2 regions of the Mesorhizobium sp. BR1-1-2 genome follow, and region 1 is predicted to be linked to the other one. Evidence: riboswitches for the same ligand, from Rfam matches in the RefSeq annotation. Region 1 holds a riboswitch; the other holds the start of a gene.
The links. Region 1 has a riboswitch for S-adenosylmethionine ahead of LB551_RS20770 (O-succinylhomoserine sulfhydrylase). Riboswitches for the same ligand answer to the same signal wherever they lie in the genome.

Region 1 (8,347 bases):
GAACATGGCGCTGCGCGACCAGCATCTGCTCGCGGTTCCGGCCGGCGACAACGTCATTCGCCTGCTGCCGCCGCTCACCGTCACGGACAGCGAGATCCATGAAGCGCTCGAGCGCATTCGCGCCGGCGCCAAGGCCCTGTCCGAGGCCATCGCCGCTGAAGCCGCGAAGTAAATTCGAAAGCTCCTGATGTCACTTCGTCATTTCACCGACCTCTCCGCCGTTTCCGAAGGCGACCTACGCTCCATGCTGACCGACGCAGTGGAGCGCAAGGCGCGCCTCAAGGCCGGCGAGCGCTCGAAACCGCTCGAAGGCAAGGTGCTGGCGATGATCTTCGACAAGCCGTCGACGCGCACGCGCGTCTCCTTCGATGTCGGCATGCGTCAGCTTGGCGGCGAGACCATCATGCTGACCGGCACCGAGATGCAGCTCGGCCGCTCCGAGACCATCGCCGACACAGCCAAGGTTCTGTCGCGCTATGTCGATGCCATCATGATCCGCACCACCTCGCATGAGCGGCTGCTGGAGCTGACCGAGAATGCGACCATCCCGGTGATCAACGGGCTCACCGACGATACCCATCCTTGCCAGCTGATGGCCGACATCATGACCTTCGAGGAGCATCGCGGTCCGGTCGCCGGCAAGACCATCGCCTGGACCGGCGACGGCAACAACGTGCTGCATTCGCTGCTGGAAGCGTCGGCGCGGTTCCGCTTCAACCTCAACGTCGCGGTGCCCGAAGGCAGCGAGCCGGCGCAGAAGCATGTCGACTGGTCAAAAGCGCATGGCGGCAAGCTCTCCTTTACCCGCTCGCCAGAGGAAGCCGTCGACCAGGCCGACTGCGTCGTTACCGACTGCTGGGTGTCGATGGGCCAGGAGCACCGCGCGCGCGGCCATAACGTGTTTTCGCCCTACCAGGTCAACGCCAAGCTGATGGCCAAGGCAAAGCCCGACGCGCTGTTCATGCATTGTTTGCCGGCGCATCGCGGCGAGGAAGTGACGGACGAGGTCATCGACGGTCCGCATTCGGTGGTCTTCGACGAGGCCGAGAACCGGCTCCACGCCCAGAAGGCCGTGCTTGCCTGGTGTCTTGGGGCCTGAAGTGGACTTGAAGTGTCTTGGCGCTTGACGTGCCGGGGAACTTGATCTCCGGAGGCGCGATGCCTATCTGCGCGGCATCACGCAAATCAAGCGCGTTTAGACGCCTGCTCCCCAAAGGGCGGCATGGCCGCGCCCTGGAGCTTTGTCATGCTGGAAACCCATCAAGTGGCTGAACATCACCCCAAACTCGGCGAATTCGGTTACGCCGGCGATGATCACGTCGTGCCCTTCGAGGTCGGCCCGCTCGATGTGCGCGGCCGCACCGTTCAGCTCGGGCCGATGCTCGATGCGATCCTTGGCCGCCATGATTATCCCGAGCCGGTCGCCCGGCTGCTCGCGGAAGCCTGTGTGCTGACGGTGCTGCTAGGCACCTCGCTCAAGTTCGAGGGCAAGTTCATCCTGCAGACCCGCACCGACGGGCCTGTCGACATGCTGGTCGCGGATTTTTCCACGCCCTCGGCGCTGCGTGCCTATGCGCGCTTCGATGCCGACCGGCTGGAGGCGCTGATTGCGGCCGGCGAGACTTCGCAGCAAACGCTGCTCGGCAACGGTGTGCTGGCGCTGACCATCGACCAAGGTGCTCACACGCAGCGCTACCAGGGCATCGTCCAGCTCGACGGCGAGACCCTGGAAGAGGCCGCGCGCACCTATTTCCGCCAGTCGGAGCAGATCCCGACCGATCTCCGGCTTTCCGTCGCAAAGCTTTTGACGCCCGGCCCCGGCGGGGCGCGCGAGCAGTGGCGGGCGGGCGGCATCCTGGCGCAGTTCCTGCCGCAGGCCTCCGAGCGCATGCGCGTTCCTGACCTGCCCGGCGGGGATGGCGATCCGCGCGAGGAGATCCACGATCCCACAGACAATTCCTGGCAGGAATTGCTGGCGCTGCTCGGCACCATCGAGCCGACCGAACTGATCGATCCGACCATCGGCGCCGAGCGGCTGCTCTACCGTCTGTTCCACGAGCATGGCGTGCGCGTCTTCGGCGGCGTTCCCGTCGCCGACCAGTGCTCATGCTCCCGCGACAAGATCCGCGGCATCCTCGAGGGCTTCTCCGCGCAGGAGATCAAGGACAGCACCGAGGACGGTGGCATCCACGTCGCCTGCGAGTTCTGCTCGACGCAATATGACTTCGACCCGGCCGAGTTTGCGGCGCAGTGAAGTGCTTCCTTCTCCCCGTATAGTAACGGGGAGAAAGAGGCTGTCGCCGCCGCTTTCGCTAATTCACCGTTCGCCTCGTCCCTGGCAGATCCAGCGAAAACGCGGGGATGGCGATGTCGAATGTCTCGCCCCGCTCGTTGCGCATGGTGTAGTGGCCGACCATGATCCCCGACGGCGTCGAGAGCGGACAGCCCGACGTGTATTGGTAGCTGTCGCCGGGATTGAGTTCGGGCTGGTCGCCGACCACGCCGGCGCCTCGCACTTCCTCGACGCGGCCCGCGCCGTCGGTTATGTGCCAATAGCGCGACAACAGCTGCACGAATTCGTCGGACTGGTTGTCGATTGTTATCTGGTAACCCCAGACATAGCGGTTTTCCGTAGGATCCGAGCGGTCCTCGAGATAGAACGGCCTGACCTGCACTTCGATGTTGCGCGTGACGGCGCGGTACATGAGCGGCTCCAAAAACACATCCGGTGTGGAACATTCGACGCTCTTTGCGGTTCGATCAACCGTGCGCGTCCGAGTTGCCACCTCCAGGGGGCAGTGCCGACAAACAATGTCATTTGAGTGACACATGACAATGATGGTGTGCGCCAGCAATGCCGGGCGACTCGGGCGCTCTGTCGAACTGTCGAAAACGGCGGCCAAGCGGGCCGGTTTTTCTGGAGTGACCGGATATCGATGGAACTCGCTCTCATAACCGGCTCGCTTTCGATCGCTCTCATCGCCTCAAATCTCGCCAGCATCCTGCTCGCCTGCTCGCGCCTGAAACGGCGCGCCGCCATCGCGCCGCCGGCGGGCAAGCCGCTGCCTGTGTCGATCGTCATCCCGGCGCGCGGCGTCGAGCCGTTTACCCATGAGACGCTTGAGCGCGCTTTCTCGCTCGACTGGCCGCGCTACGAACTGATCTTCTGTGTCGCCCATGCCGACGACCCCGCGGTCAAGCCGATCCGCGCCGCCATCGCCCGCTTTCCAGCCGTACCGGCACGCCTGCTCACCGGCGACGACCGCATCAGCGCCAACCCGAAACTGAACAATTGCGTCAAGGGCTGGGAGGCTGCGCGCCACGACTGGGTCATTCTCGCCGATTCCAACGTGCTGATGCCGAAAGACTACGTCCAGCACCTGATGGCGGCATGGCGGCGGGACACCGGCCTGGTTTGCTCGACGCCGATCGGTTCACGCCCTGACGGTTTCTGGGCAGAAGTCGAATGCGCCTTCCTCAACACGCTGCAGGCGCGCTGGCAATATGCCGGCGAGGCGCTTGGCCTCGGCTTTGCCCAGGGCAAAAGCATGTTGTGGAACAAGCAGATGCTCGACGCCAATGGCGGCATCCGTGCGCTCGCCGCCGAGATCGCGGAGGATGCCGCGTCGACCAAACTGGTCAACAGGCTGTGCCTGCGCGTCAATCTCGTCGCGTCGCCGTTCGAGCAGCCGCTCGGGTGGCGCATGCCGGGCGAGATCTGGTCGCGCCAGGCCCGCTGGGCGCGCCTGCGCCGCGTCACCTTCCCGCTGTTCTTCGCCCCCGAGATCCTGACCGGCGTGGCGGCCCCGCTCGTGCTGGCGCTGATCGCCGCGGCCAGCGCCGGCGTCAGCCTGCCCATGACAGCGCTTTGCGTGCTGGCGCTCGCCTATCTGCCGGAATGCATGCTCGCCTCGGCAAAGGGCTGGTATCTGTCGCCGCGCATCGTCGCCTCGATGATCGCACGCGACCTGATGTTGCCCGCGATCTGGGTGCGCGGTTGGCTGGGCGGGGCCGTCGACTGGCGCGGCAACGCCATGACCATCGGCACCAAGGCGGCCGAGCTCGAAGAGACGCCGTCGCGCGCTTGATGTCGGCGGTTGAGTTCGCCCTCTATTTCGCGGCCTTCAACGCCTGCGCGATGTCGTCCAGCAGGTCGTCGGTATCTTCCAGCCCGACCGACAGCCTGAGCGTGCCGGGTCCGATGCCGAGCTCGGCGCGCGCTTCGTCGCTGAGGTTCTTGTGCGTCGTCGTCGCCGGATGGGTGATCAGGCTTTTGGCGTCGCCGAGATTGTTCGAGATCAGGACGATGTCGAGCGCGTTCTGCAAGGCGAAGGCACCCTGCTTGCCGCTCTTGACGTCAAAGCAGATCAGGGTGGAGCCGCCCGACATCTGCTTCTTGACGATATCGGCCTGCGGATGGTCGGCGCGGCCGGGATAGATGACGCGGGCGATCTCCGGCTGCTCGGCCAGGAAATCGGCGATCTTGCCGGCGCTTTCCGTCTGCTGGCGCACGCGCAGCGGCAGCGTTTCCAGGCCCTTGAGCAGCGTCCAGGCGTTGAACGGCGACAGGCTGGGGCCGGTATGGCGGAAATAATCGTGCAGGTTCTCGTCGATCCACTTCTTGTCCGACAGGATGACGCCGCCGAGACAGCGGCCCTGGCCATCGATGTGCTTGGTCGCCGAATAGACCACGACATGCGCGCCGAGCTGCAACGGCTTCTGCTGCAGCGGCGTGGCGAAGACATTGTCCACGACCAGCCGCGCGCCGATCGAATTGGCAAGCGAAGCGACGGCTGATATGTCCACCACCTCAAGCGTCGGGTTGGTCGGGCTTTCCAGGAAAAACAGCTTGGTATTGGGCCGCACCGCCTTTTCCCAGTTGGCGATGTCGGTGCCGTCGACCAGCGTCGCCTCGATGCCGTAACGCGGCGCCAGCGTCTCGACCACCCAGCGGCAGGAGCCGAACAGCGCGCGCGCCGCAACGATATGATCGCCGGCCTTGACACTGCACAGGAGGGCTGCCGTCACCGCCGCCATGCCGGACGCGGTGGCGCGCGCGTCCTCGGCGCCTTCGAGCGCGCACATGCGCTTCTCGAACATGTCGACTGTCGGATTGGCGTAGCGCGAATAGATGAAGCCGGGTTGCTCCCCCTTGAAGCGGGCTTCGGCGGCTTGGGCCGTCTCATAGACATAACCCTGGGTCAGGTATATCGCCTCGGAGGTTTCACCGAAGCCGGAACGCAGGGTCCCGCCATGCACGAGTGCGGTCTGAGGCTTCCAGTTGCGCGTCTTGCTCGTCATCGTCCTATCCAAACACAAAAAAACCGGCCGCGAAAAAGTCGCAACCGGTCCATACGGCCTTGCGGCCCGACGGTCCTTTAGCGACTTGTTTAACGTGGCTGCAAGCCGACCGGCCAAATCACCACGGGATAACGACCCTTTAGACCCGCGCCACGCTTGCGTCAATTGCCGGCTTCATTAAGAGATTTGTACCAGCAGAGCGGAGCCAGACTTTGCGGCAGACAGGAATTCTTCCCGATCAGGACATTGCGGCGCTGTTCCAGTCCGGCGCGCTGAAGTCGTCGCGTGCGCTCGACGCCGACCAGATCCAGCCGGCCAGCCTTGATCTGAGGCTCGGCGACAAGGCGTGGCGGGTGCGCGCGTCCTTCCTGCCGGGTCCCAACCACAAGGTCAGTGAAAAACTCGACCGGCTGAAGCTGCACGAGATCAGCCTGGCCGACGGCGCTGTTCTGGAAACCGGTTGCGTCTACATCGTGCCCCTGCTCGAAAGCCTGGCGCTGCCGACGGAAATTTCGGCGTCCGCCAATCCCAAGAGCTCGACCGGGCGGCTCGATATCTTCACCCGCGTGATGACCGATCGCGGCCACGAGTTCGACAAGATCGCCGCCGGCTATCACGGTCCGCTCTATCTTGAAGTCAGCCCGCGCACCTTCCCGATCGTCGTACGCGCCGGCTCGCGCCTTTCGCAGATACGCTTCCGCACCGGCAATGCGCTGCTCTCGGAAGCAGAGTTGCATCAATTGCACCGGGCCGAAATGCTGGTCGCCACCGAACCGCCGAACATCTCCGGCGGCGGCATCGCATTGTCGATCGATCTCAACGGCGACAGTGACGGGCTGGTCGGCTATCGCGGCAAGCACCATACCGGCCTCGTCGATGTCGACAAGCGCGCGGCGCAGGAGATCGTCGACTTCTGGGAGCCGATCCACAAGAGCGGCGCCGGCGAGCTGGTGCTCGATCCCGACGAGTTCTACATCCTCGTCAGCCAGGAAGCGGTGCATGTGCCGCCGCTCTACGCGGCCGAAATGACGCCCTTCGATCCCCTGGTGGGCGAGTTCCGTGTCCACTATGCCGGCTTCTTCGATCCGGGCTTCGGCCACTCGGCGGCCGGCGGCACCGGCAGCCGCGCCGTGCTCGAAGTGCGCAGCCATGAGGTGCCGTTCATCCTCGATCATGGCCAGATCGTCGGCCGGCTGGTCTACGAGCATATGCTGAAGCGGCCGCAGGCGCTTTACGGCACCGAGCTCGGCTCCAACTACCAGGCGCAGGGCCTGAAGCTGTCCAAGCACTTTCGCGCCGCATCCTGAACGCTCAACACCGTCAGGCAAGATACTTGCCTGCGCCGGCCCGCCATGCTTGGCTGCCTCGCCGGCCGCCGACGTGGCGGTGCTCAAGGGGAATGAAAATGCAGATTTCGAAATGGATCATATCGGCGGCGGCCGCCGCCATGCTGACGCTTGGTGCCGGCGCCCTGTCGGCGCATGCGGCGGAGAAAATCAAGATCGGCACCGAGGGCGCCTACCCGCCGTTCAACACCATCACGCCCGACGGCAAGGTCGAGGGCTTCGACATCGACATCGCCAACGCCTTGTGCGCGCAGATGAAGGTCGAATGCGAGATCGTCACCCAGGACTGGGACGGCATCATCCCGGCGCTGCAGGCCAAGAAATTCGACGCCATCATCGCTTCGATGAGCATCACCGAGGAGCGCAAGAAGCAGGTCGCGTTCACCCACAAATACTATACGACGCCGCTGTCGCTCGTCGCCTTGAAGGACAGCGACATCGCCTCGACCGAACCGGCGGCGCTCGCCGGCAAGACGGTCGGCGCCCAGGCGGCGACCACGCAGGCCAACTACGCCCAGGACGTCTATGGCAAGGCCGGCGCCGAAGCGAAGCTCTATCCCACCCAGGAAGAGGCAATCACCGATCTCCAGAACGGCCGCCTCGATGCCGTCCTTTCCGACAAGTTCGTGCTGATGGACTGGATGAAGAAGGCGAGCGACGGTTGCTGCAAGATGGTCGGCGACGTCAAGGGCACCGAGACCGAAGCCGGCATTGCCGTGCGTCTCGAGGATACGGCGCTGCGCGACAAGCTCAACGCAGCCATCGACGCCATCGTCGCCGACGGCACCTACAAGAAGATCCAGGACAAGTATTTCGACTTCGATATTTATTGAGATGGAAGCTGCCGATCTCCTCCCACCAGGGAGGAGATCGCGCTCATCTCACAGCGCCTTCACCGCCACCTTCACCGGCTTTTCGATTTCGAGCGGGTTGCGCAGCGGCAGGCCGAAATCCCCGGCCTCGATCTCGAACACGTCGCCGGCTTCGGTCTTGATGCCGTCGGCGAAGGACAGGGTCGCGGTGCCGAACATGTGCACATGCACGTCGCCTGGCTGGCGGAAAGCCGAATATTTGAAATGGTGGTGTTCGAGATTGGCGATGGTGTGCGACATGTTCGCTTCGCCCGACAGGAACGGCTTTTCCCACATCAACTTGCTGTCGCGCCAGATGCGCGAGGAGCCCCTGATGTCGGCGGGCAGGTCGCCGACCAGGATCTCCGGTCCGAAGGAGGCGTTGCGCAGCTTGGAATGGGCGAGGAAGAGGTAGTTCACGCGTTCGGTCACATGGTCGGAAAATTCGTTCGACAGCGTGAAGCCGACCCGGAACGGCGCGCCGTCGTCGCCGATGACATAGATGCCGGCAACCTCGGGCTCCTCGCCGGCGTCCTTGGCGAAGGCCGGTGACAGGAGCGCGGCACCCGGCGCCACGGCCATCGTGCCATTGCCCTTGTAGAACCATTCCGGCTGCACCCCGATCTGGCCTTTCGCGGGTTTGCCGCCTTCCAGCCCCATGCGGAACATCTTCATGGAATCGGTGAGCTGCTCCTCGCCGTCGGTGCTGAGCTTCTTGTGCATGGAATCGCGCGTCGCCGCCGAGCCGAGATGCGTCAGCCCCGTGCCGGTCAGATGCAGATGCGCCGGATCGGGATGATTGATCGGCGACAGCAGCCGCCCCTTCTTGTAGGCGGCGTCGAGATCGAC
Region 2 (8,347 bases), on a different contig from region 1:
TGATTGCGTAAGAATGGCAACACCACACCGGAATCGGTGTTTTTTCCGTCCATCTCTGTCTACCTATTGTCGTTGCCAGAATCGACAGCCCGCCCACAGCCCCCCATGCGTGAACGAGAACCGCAGCATGACGTCCACTGACGAACGCCAGCCGAAGCATCGCCGCCGCCTGTTCTGGCTTGCAGCGTTTGTCATCGCGCTGTTCGCCATCTACAGCGGCGGCTGGTTCTATCTCGCCGACAGGGTCCGGAGCGAAGCCGACAAGGCGGTCGCCACGCTCAACAAAAGTGGCATCGAGGCCGGCTGCGCCAATCTCCAGGTCAGCGGTTATCCCCTGAGCTTCGCCGTCTCCTGCGACAATCTTGCCTATGAGGACGACGCCAAGAACGTTGCCGCCTCCGCCGGCTCCTTCAACGCCGTAGCCCAGATCATCCAGCCGCTGTCGCCGGTCGCGGACCTGCGCGGTCCGCTCAGGACCTCGGTTCCGGGCATGGTGCCGCTGTGGATCGACTGGGATGATCTCCAGGCCAACGTCAAGCTCTCATGGCCGCTGCCGCGGCGCATTTCGCTCACGGCCGAGGGCCTGTCCGGCCAGACCGATCCGGCCGACGACACCGATCCGGTGCAACTGTTCAGCGCCGGCAGGGCGGCGGGCCAGCTGCAGCCGAACGGCAGGGATATCGACTATATCGGCAGCTTCGGCGATCTGGAGATCGACCCCGATGCGATTGGGGGCCGCGTCCTGCCGCCGCTCGACGCCAGTGGCGAGGCGACGCTGAAGAACGGCCTGGCACTGATCGGAACGCAACTGAAAAGCCTGCGCGGCCAGGCTATCGAGATCCGCAGGCTCGATTTGTCGTCGGGCACGGCGCACGTCGCCGTTTCCGGGCCGCTGTCGGTCGACGCCGAGGGCCTGGTCGATGCCGATCTGATGATCAGACTGAAAGACCCGAAAGCCGTGGCCGCCATTCTCGGCGCCGCCATACCCGAGCAGAAGAACCAGATCGAACAAGGCTTTGCCGCCCTGGCGCTGCTCGGCAACGAACCGTCGATGCCGCTCAAGGTGGTCAAGGGCAAGGCCTCGCTCGGCTTTATCCCGCTGGGCAAGATCAAGCCGGTCGACTAGAGCAATTCCAGGAAAAGTGTGGACGGTTTTCCGTCCGGAATTGCGTCAAACAAAGAGGTAGAGCAGTTCGCCGTTTCCGTGAAACGGTGAACTGCGCTAAGCATCCCCAATGGACAGACCGGCAAAACTCCTGAGCGTCGGCGCGCTGACGCTCGACACCATACTTCGCGTCGAAACGCTTCCTCTCCATCAGGGCAAGTACATGGCCGCCGATGGCGTGCAGATCGCTTCCGGCATGGCCACGAGTGCCGCCTGCGCCGCACGCCGGCTGGGCGCCGAAGTGTGGCTTTGGACGAGCGCCGGCGATGATCAGGTCGGCGACCAGCTGATATCGGGCATCGAGGCGGAGGGCGTCGATTGCAGTCTCGTCCGTCGCGTCGCCGGAGCGCGCTCGGCGCTGGCCGCGATCCTTGTCGACGGCCATGGCGAGCGCATCATCGTGCCTTTCTACGATCAGCGCGCCCAGGCCGATCCCGACGGCTTGCCGGTCGCCGATCTCACCGCTTTCGATGCCGTGCTGGTCGATGTGCGCTGGCCGGGTGCGGCAGCGCTGGCGCTCAGCGCTGCGCGCGCTGCCCGCCGCCCCGGGATTCTCGATGCCGACACCGCGCCATTGGCAGTGCTGGAGCGGCTGTTGCCGCTCGCCTCGCACATCGTCGCCTCCGAACCGGCGGCGCGCATCGTCTGCGGCCAGGCGGCGGACCCGCAGGCCGCATGCGCCTACCTTGCGTCGCGCACCGACGCTTTCGTCGCGGTAACCGCTGGCGGCGCCGGAACCTGGTGGCATGACAGGCACGCCGGTTGCGTGCGCCACGTCGCTGCGCCAAAGGTCAAGGTGGTGGATACGCTGGCAGCCGGCGACGTCTTTCATGGTGCCTTCGCCGCGGGGTTGGGGCAAGCCATGCCGATCGAGCAGGCGCTGCGCTTTGCCAGCGCGGCCGCGGCGCTCAAATGTCAGCGCTTCGGCGGCAGGTTGGGCGCGCCGAACGAGGCCGAGACGCTGGCGATGATGACGGCGACCTGGCCTGAAGGAGCCTAGTTTTTCGCCGGATGCTCGACCGCCTGGCGGCCGAAATCCGGCACGTCGATGTCCTGGCCGGCCTCGATGATCGAGCGGCGCACGGCGCGGGTACGGGTGAACAGGTCGAACAGCTTGTCGCCGTCGCCCCAGCGGATCGCCCGCTGCAGAAAAGCCAGATCCTCCGAGAACCGTGCCAGCATTTCCAGGATCGCATCCTTGTTGTGCAGGCACACGTCCCGCCACATGGTCGGATCGGAGGCGGCGAGACGCGTGAAGTCGCGGAAACCGGAAGCGGAATATTTGATGACTTCCGTCTTGGTCACCGATTCCAGGTCATCAGCGGTGCCGACGATGTTGTAGGCGATGATGTGCGGCAAATGCGAGACGATGGCCAGCGTCATGTCGTGATGCTGCGGATCCATCGTGTCGATGTTGGCGCCGCAACGGCGCCAGAACTCGGACAGCTTTTCCAGCGCGTCCGTATCCGTGCCCGGCAGCGGCGTGAAAATGCACCAGCGGTTGTCGAACAGATCGGCGAAACCGGCATCGGGCCCTGATTTCTCCGTGCCGGCCAGCGGATGGCCGGGAATGAAATGCACGCCGCCGGGTATATGCGGCTGCATCTGTGCGATCACGGAAGCCTTGGTCGAGCCGACATCGGTGACGATGGCGCCTCTCTTCAGCGCCGGCGCGATCTCCTGCGCCACCGCGCCGGACGAGCCGACCGGCACCGAGACGATAACCAGGTCGGCATCGCGGACCGCTTCCTTGGCATCGATGGTGTAGGAGGAGCCCAGCCCAAGCTCTTGCGCCCGCGCCAGCGTTGCGGCACTGCGCGTCGAGATGGCGACATGGCCGGCCAGGCCCTCGCGGCTGATGACCCGTGCCAGCGACGAGCCGATCAGGCCGATACCGACAAGCGCGATCTTTTCGAACATCGGTGATGCCATGGCGTTCTAGCTTTTCAGGAATGTCGTGAGTGCCGCGACAACGCCGCGATTGGCCTCTTCGGTGCCGACGGTCATGCGCAGCGCGTTGGGAAATCCGTAGCCCGAAACACGCCGCAGTATGTAGCCGCGCTGGGTGAGATAATCGTCCGCCGCCGCGGCCGAATGCTTGCCGTCGTCGGGAAAATGAATGAGGAGGAAATTGCCGACGCTTGGCGTTACCCGCAACCCGAGCCCGGTCATCTGTTCGCTCAGCCAGGCCAGCCAGGTCTCGTTGTGCGCGACGCTGCGCTCGACATGGGCGCGGTCGCGCACGGCGGCGATGCCGGCCTCGATCGCCGTCGCATTGACATTGAAGGGGCCGCGTATGCGGTTGATCGCATCGACGATGTGCATCGGCCCATACATCCATCCGATCCGCGCCCCGCCAAGTCCGATCTTGGAGAAGGTGCGGGTCATGACCACGTTCTGCGAGCTGCCCGCCAGCTCGATGCCGGCCTCGTAGTCGTTGCGCCTGACATATTCGGCATAGGCGGCGTCGAGCACCAGAAGCACGTTCTTCGGCAGGCCGGCATGCAGGCGGCGCACCTCCTGGAACGGCACGTAAGTGCCGGTCGGATTGTTGGGATTGGCGAGGAACACGATCTTCGTACGTGGCGTTACGGCCGCTAGGATCGCATCGATGTCGGCGCGCTCCTCGGTCTCCTTCACCGCGACCGGCGTCGCACCCGCCGACTGGATGTAGATCTTGTAGACCATGAAGGCATGTTCGGTGAATATGGCCTCGTCACCGGGCGCGAGATAGGTCTGCGCCAGCAGGCCGAGGATCTCGTCGGAGCCGTTGGAACAGATGATGTTCTGTGCGTTGAGCCCATGCACCTCGGCGATTGCCTCGCGCAGGCGCCGGGCGGTGCCGTCGGGATAGACGTCGAGCTTGGCGGCGACCTCGCGCGCGGCCTCGATTGCCTTCGGCGAGGGGCCGAGCGGGTTCTCGTTCGACGACAGCTTGTGGACCTTGTCCACCCCGGCGGGGGCCGCGCTCTTGCCCGGCACATAGGCCTCGATGTCCATGATGCCCGCGCGCGGGGTTGGACGTGCCTTGTCCGGGGTCTGGCTCATATCACAAATCCGTCGAGAACGCTTCCGTCCTGGAAGCCGCTGCGGAAATACAAGCCATGGCTCGCAATGTCGAGAGGTGGCAGTGGTGCCAGCAGGCGGCATTGACGGCGAGGCAGGTGAGTTCTAGAAGGGCAGCAACAGTTCCGTGGTGATTTGGCCGGTCGGCTTGCAGCCACGTTAAACAATTCGCTAAAGGGCCGTTTGCGTGACGTAACCGGCTTTGCGAAGGCATTGCCGGTTTTTTATTGTCCGCGGCCGGCCGGACAGTGTCGGGCCCGTATTCGGTTTCCGACAGACACGTCGTGCGATGTAAGAGGATGCGATGGCCGCTCAGCGCGCTGGCAGAACCAACAACGAGGCAGACCAACCGTCGAGCCCGGTCGTGCGCTTCGGCGCCGACAAGCCGCTCAAGCTCGACGCCGGCACGCTGCTGTCGCCGTTTCAGATCGCCTACCAGACCTACGGCACGCTGAACGACGCCCGTTCCAACGCCATTCTCGTATGCCACGCATTGACCGGCGACCAGCATGTGGCCAGCACCAATCCGGTGACCGGCAAGCCGGGCTGGTGGGAAGTGTTGATCGGCCCCGGCAAGATCATCGACACAAACCGCTTCTTCGTCATCTGCTCAAACGTGATCGGCGGCTGCCTCGGTTCCACCGGTCCGGCCTCCACCAATCCCGCTACCGGCAAGCCCTATGGGCTCGACCTTCCGGTCATCACCATCCGCGACATGGTGCGTGCCCAGCAGATGCTGATCGACCATTTCGGCATCGAAAAACTGTTTTGCGTGCTCGGCGGGTCGATGGGCGGCATGCAGGTGCTGCAATGGGCGTCGAGCTATCCGGAACGTGTTTTCTCGGCGCTGCCGATTGCCACCGGCGCGCGGCATTCCTCGCAGAACATCGCTTTCCACGAGGTCGGCAGGCAGGCCGTGATGGCCGACCCAGAATGGCATGGCGGCAAGTATTTCGACCACGGCAAACGCCCGGAAAAGGGGCTCGCCGTGGCGCGCATGGCCGCCCACATCACCTACCTGTCGGAAGCAGCCTTGCACCGGAAGTTCGGCCGCAACCTGCAGGACCGCGAAGCTCTGACCTTCGGCTTCGACGCCGACTTCCAGATCGAGAGCTATCTGCGTCACCAGGGCATGACGTTCGTCGACCGTTTCGACGCCAATTCCTATCTCTACATGACGCGGTCCATGGATTATTTCGACCTCGCCGCCGACCATGGCGGCAGGCTGGCTGACGCTTTTGCGGGCACCAAGACCCGCTTTTGCCTGGTGTCGTTCACCTCGGACTGGCTGTTTCCGACCGAGGAGAGCCGCTCGATCGTCCATGCGCTGAATGCCGCCGGTGCGTCGGTGTCCTTCGTCGAGATCGAGACCGATCGCGGGCACGACGCCTTCCTGCTCGACGAGCCGGAACTGTTCGCCGCCATCAACGGCTTCATCGGCTCGGCCGCGCGAGCGAGAGGGCTCGGCGCATGATCCCGCAGAATTGCAGACCTGTCGGTCACGGATCACGCGCCACGACAAGGGGCAAGCCATGAGCGTCAACCGCGCCCAACGCGTCGATCTCGAGGTAATCGCCGGTCTGATCCCGCCGCAATCGCGGGTGCTGGACGTCGGTTCCGGCGATGGCTCGCTGCTCGAGCTTTTGCAGGAGACCAAGCAGATCGACGGCCGCGGACTGGAACTGTCGCAGCGCGGTGTCAACGAATGCGTGGCGCGCGGCCTCTCCGTCGTCCAGGGCGACGCCGACAAGGATCTTGAATTCTATCCCGACAAGGGTTTCGACTTCGTCGTCCTGTCGCAGACCTTGCAGGCGACCCGCAACCCGAAGCTCGTTCTCGACGAACTGCTCAGGATCGGCGAACACGCCATCGTGTCCTTCCCCAATTTCGGCCACTGGCGGGTGCGCCTGTCGCTGTTCGTCAAAGGCCGCATGCCGGTGACCAAGGACCTGCCCTATTCCTGGTACGACACGCCAAACATCCATTTCTGCACCATCCGCGACTTCGTCAATTTGTGCGAGGAGCTTGGCGCGAGCGTGGAAAGGGCAACCGCGCTCGACGCCAACGGCCAGAAGATCGGCCTGTCGATGCCGTGGTGGTTCTGGAATTTCTTCGGCCAGCAAGCGGTGTTCTTGTTGAAGCGATAAGGCACGCCGCTTCATTCCAGGACATCCGTGGCCTTGTGTGGATGTTCGACGCCGTCGACGAACACCACATCGGCGGTCGAATTGTCCGTCCGCAGCGGCAGTATCGCCTGATAGGCAGCTGAATCGTACCAGCGGCGCGCACGTTGTTTGTCCGGAAATTCGATGATGATGAGATGCCCCGGCCAGTCATTCTCGATCATCTCCACATCGCCGCCATGGACCAGGAACCGGCCGCCGAAAGGTTCCAGCGTGGCATCGATCTTCTGCAGGTATTCGACAATCTGCGGGCCCATCTTGACCCGGCGCATGTGAGCAACGGCATAAGCGGTCATGGCGTAACTCCCTTCGGTTCGAGGCCGACGACCGGCCGCGCAAGGCAATCTGCCCAACCATCGGCCAGGATGCGATTACCTCCGAGGTCATCGAATAGCTGCGACCCGAGGCAGGCAACGCTGTCTTCGGCTTGGCCTTGAAGACAGGTCTGGGCTTCGTCCGCCGGATGCTTCAGATGCTCATCGGTCAAGTTCCGGGAAATAGGGATCCGACAGAAACCGCCTGTCCCGCTCCCCAAGCAGGCAGTCGACCGGCGGGTCGGCGTCGACGCGGGTGATTGCGGGCCTGTCCCGAATGCCACTTACTTCGAGGATCAGCTTACGCCGGATCGCCGTCGAAAATTCGGCGGCTGTATAAATCGGCAGCACGAAGGAGCCCGGCCCGCCGGTTACGCACTGGGCGTAGTACCGGTCGAGATGGCTGAAGGTGGGCGATGGATTGATCAGGATCGGCAGGCCGTTGATGACGATGCCTCTGGCGTTTGCCGCATCCCGCGTGGCGGTGACGGGCGGCCCGATATTGTTTGGTCCGTCACCGGAAATATCGATGACGCTGCGTTCGCTTTCGAAAGCGGTGCGGTCGAAAAGCCCCGCGCCGAAGGCGAGCGCGCCGGAGATCGACGTGCCCCGGAAGCTGCGGAACGGACGGGCCGCAATTTTCTCGGCAAAAGCGTTGGCGCTCTCGGCGCCGTCGATAACCTGCCAGCCGATGAGCGCGTCGTCGCGCACGGTACCGGCCCATTCGAAATAGGTGAGCGCGATGCGACCGGCGTTCCCGGCGCGGACCGCCTTGATGAAGTCGGGATGACGCAGCGCCTCCACATAGCCGGCGCGCTGCAGGGCGAACTCCTTCTCGTCCATCGACAATGAGATGTCGACCGCCAGCACCAGCTCGACGTCAACGGCCAGACTATCCGGCGCAGGCGCAGTCACGGCGGCCTCGGTGCAGGCCAGGCAGGCAAGCAGGCTGAGAGCATCAAGCATGGCCGGCTCAAGCTGTGTTTCCGCTGCGATCTTCCCTCGCGATCACGGCGAAATAAAGCTGCCGCATGGCGTGGCGGGGGCCAGGCCCGAGAGATGCTATTTCTTACGGCGAGGAGCTGCCGGCGGCGGCTCGATCGCGCCCGCCCTTATGCGTGCGGGCTTCAGGGCCGGCATGCCGGACGCCTTCACGATGGTCAGTGCGCGCGGGAAGAACTGACTGTCGTGCTGGCCGCGCCCGATATTGAGGATCGTCGCCCCGGCCAGCCGCTTCTCCAGCATCGACAGCACCCGCCGCAGCGTCGGTCCGTCGAAGGCATCGAGAGCCTCATCGATGATCACCCATTTCGGGTGCCGCAGCACGAGCCGAGCGAAAGCCAGCAGGCGCAGTTCGTCGTCGGCCAGCTCATGCTCCCAGCGCGCGCTACGGTCGAGCGACGACGACAGGCGCTCCAGGCCGATCTCGGCCAGCACGGCCGAAATATCAGCATCGCTTGCCGGCGCAACGCCGTCGACGTGGTCGAGCACTTCGCGCAGCGTGGCGGTCGGAAAGTAGGGCGTGCGCGGCACGAAGATGGGCATCTCTCCCGCCGGCATACCGATGCGCCCGCTCCCCCACGGCCACAGGCCGGCAATGGCGCGAAAGAACAGCGTCT

Region 2: it holds a riboswitch for S-adenosylmethionine, as region 1 does, so the genes downstream of both, metX (homoserine O-acetyltransferase MetX) here and LB551_RS20770 (O-succinylhomoserine sulfhydrylase) in region 1, are expected to answer to the same signal.

The regions. Positions count from the first base shown of each region.
Region 1 is NZ_JAIUID010000009.1:117,587-125,933, forward strand. It holds gene LB551_RS20745 (aspartate aminotransferase family protein) at 1-172, shown strand, start outside; gene argF (ornithine carbamoyltransferase) at 188-1,099, shown strand; gene LB551_RS20755 (Hsp33 family molecular chaperone) at 1,223-2,254, shown strand; gene apaG (Co2+/Mg2+ efflux protein ApaG) at 2,313-2,705, opposite strand; gene LB551_RS20765 (ceramide glucosyltransferase) at 2,937-4,088, shown strand; gene LB551_RS20770 (O-succinylhomoserine sulfhydrylase) at 4,111-5,301, opposite strand; SAM riboswitch at 5,359-5,436, opposite strand; gene LB551_RS20775 (2'-deoxycytidine 5'-triphosphate deaminase) at 5,514-6,608, shown strand; gene LB551_RS20780 (ABC transporter substrate-binding protein) at 6,707-7,480, shown strand; gene araD1 (AraD1 family protein) at 7,529-8,347, opposite strand, start outside.
Region 2 is NZ_JAIUID010000004.1:30,551-38,897, reverse strand. It holds gene LB551_RS09750 (DUF2125 domain-containing protein) at 128-1,126, shown strand; gene LB551_RS09745 (sugar kinase) at 1,236-2,165, shown strand; gene LB551_RS09740 (prephenate/arogenate dehydrogenase family protein) at 2,162-3,097, opposite strand; gene hisC (histidinol-phosphate transaminase) at 3,104-4,213, opposite strand; SAM riboswitch at 4,349-4,426, shown strand; gene metX (homoserine O-acetyltransferase MetX) at 4,536-5,705, shown strand; gene metW (methionine biosynthesis protein MetW) at 5,764-6,378, shown strand; gene LB551_RS09720 (DUF1330 domain-containing protein) at 6,390-6,710, opposite strand; gene LB551_RS09715 (DUF1194 domain-containing protein) at 6,891-7,694, opposite strand; gene LB551_RS09710 (ABC transporter ATP-binding protein/permease) at 7,791-8,347, opposite strand, start outside.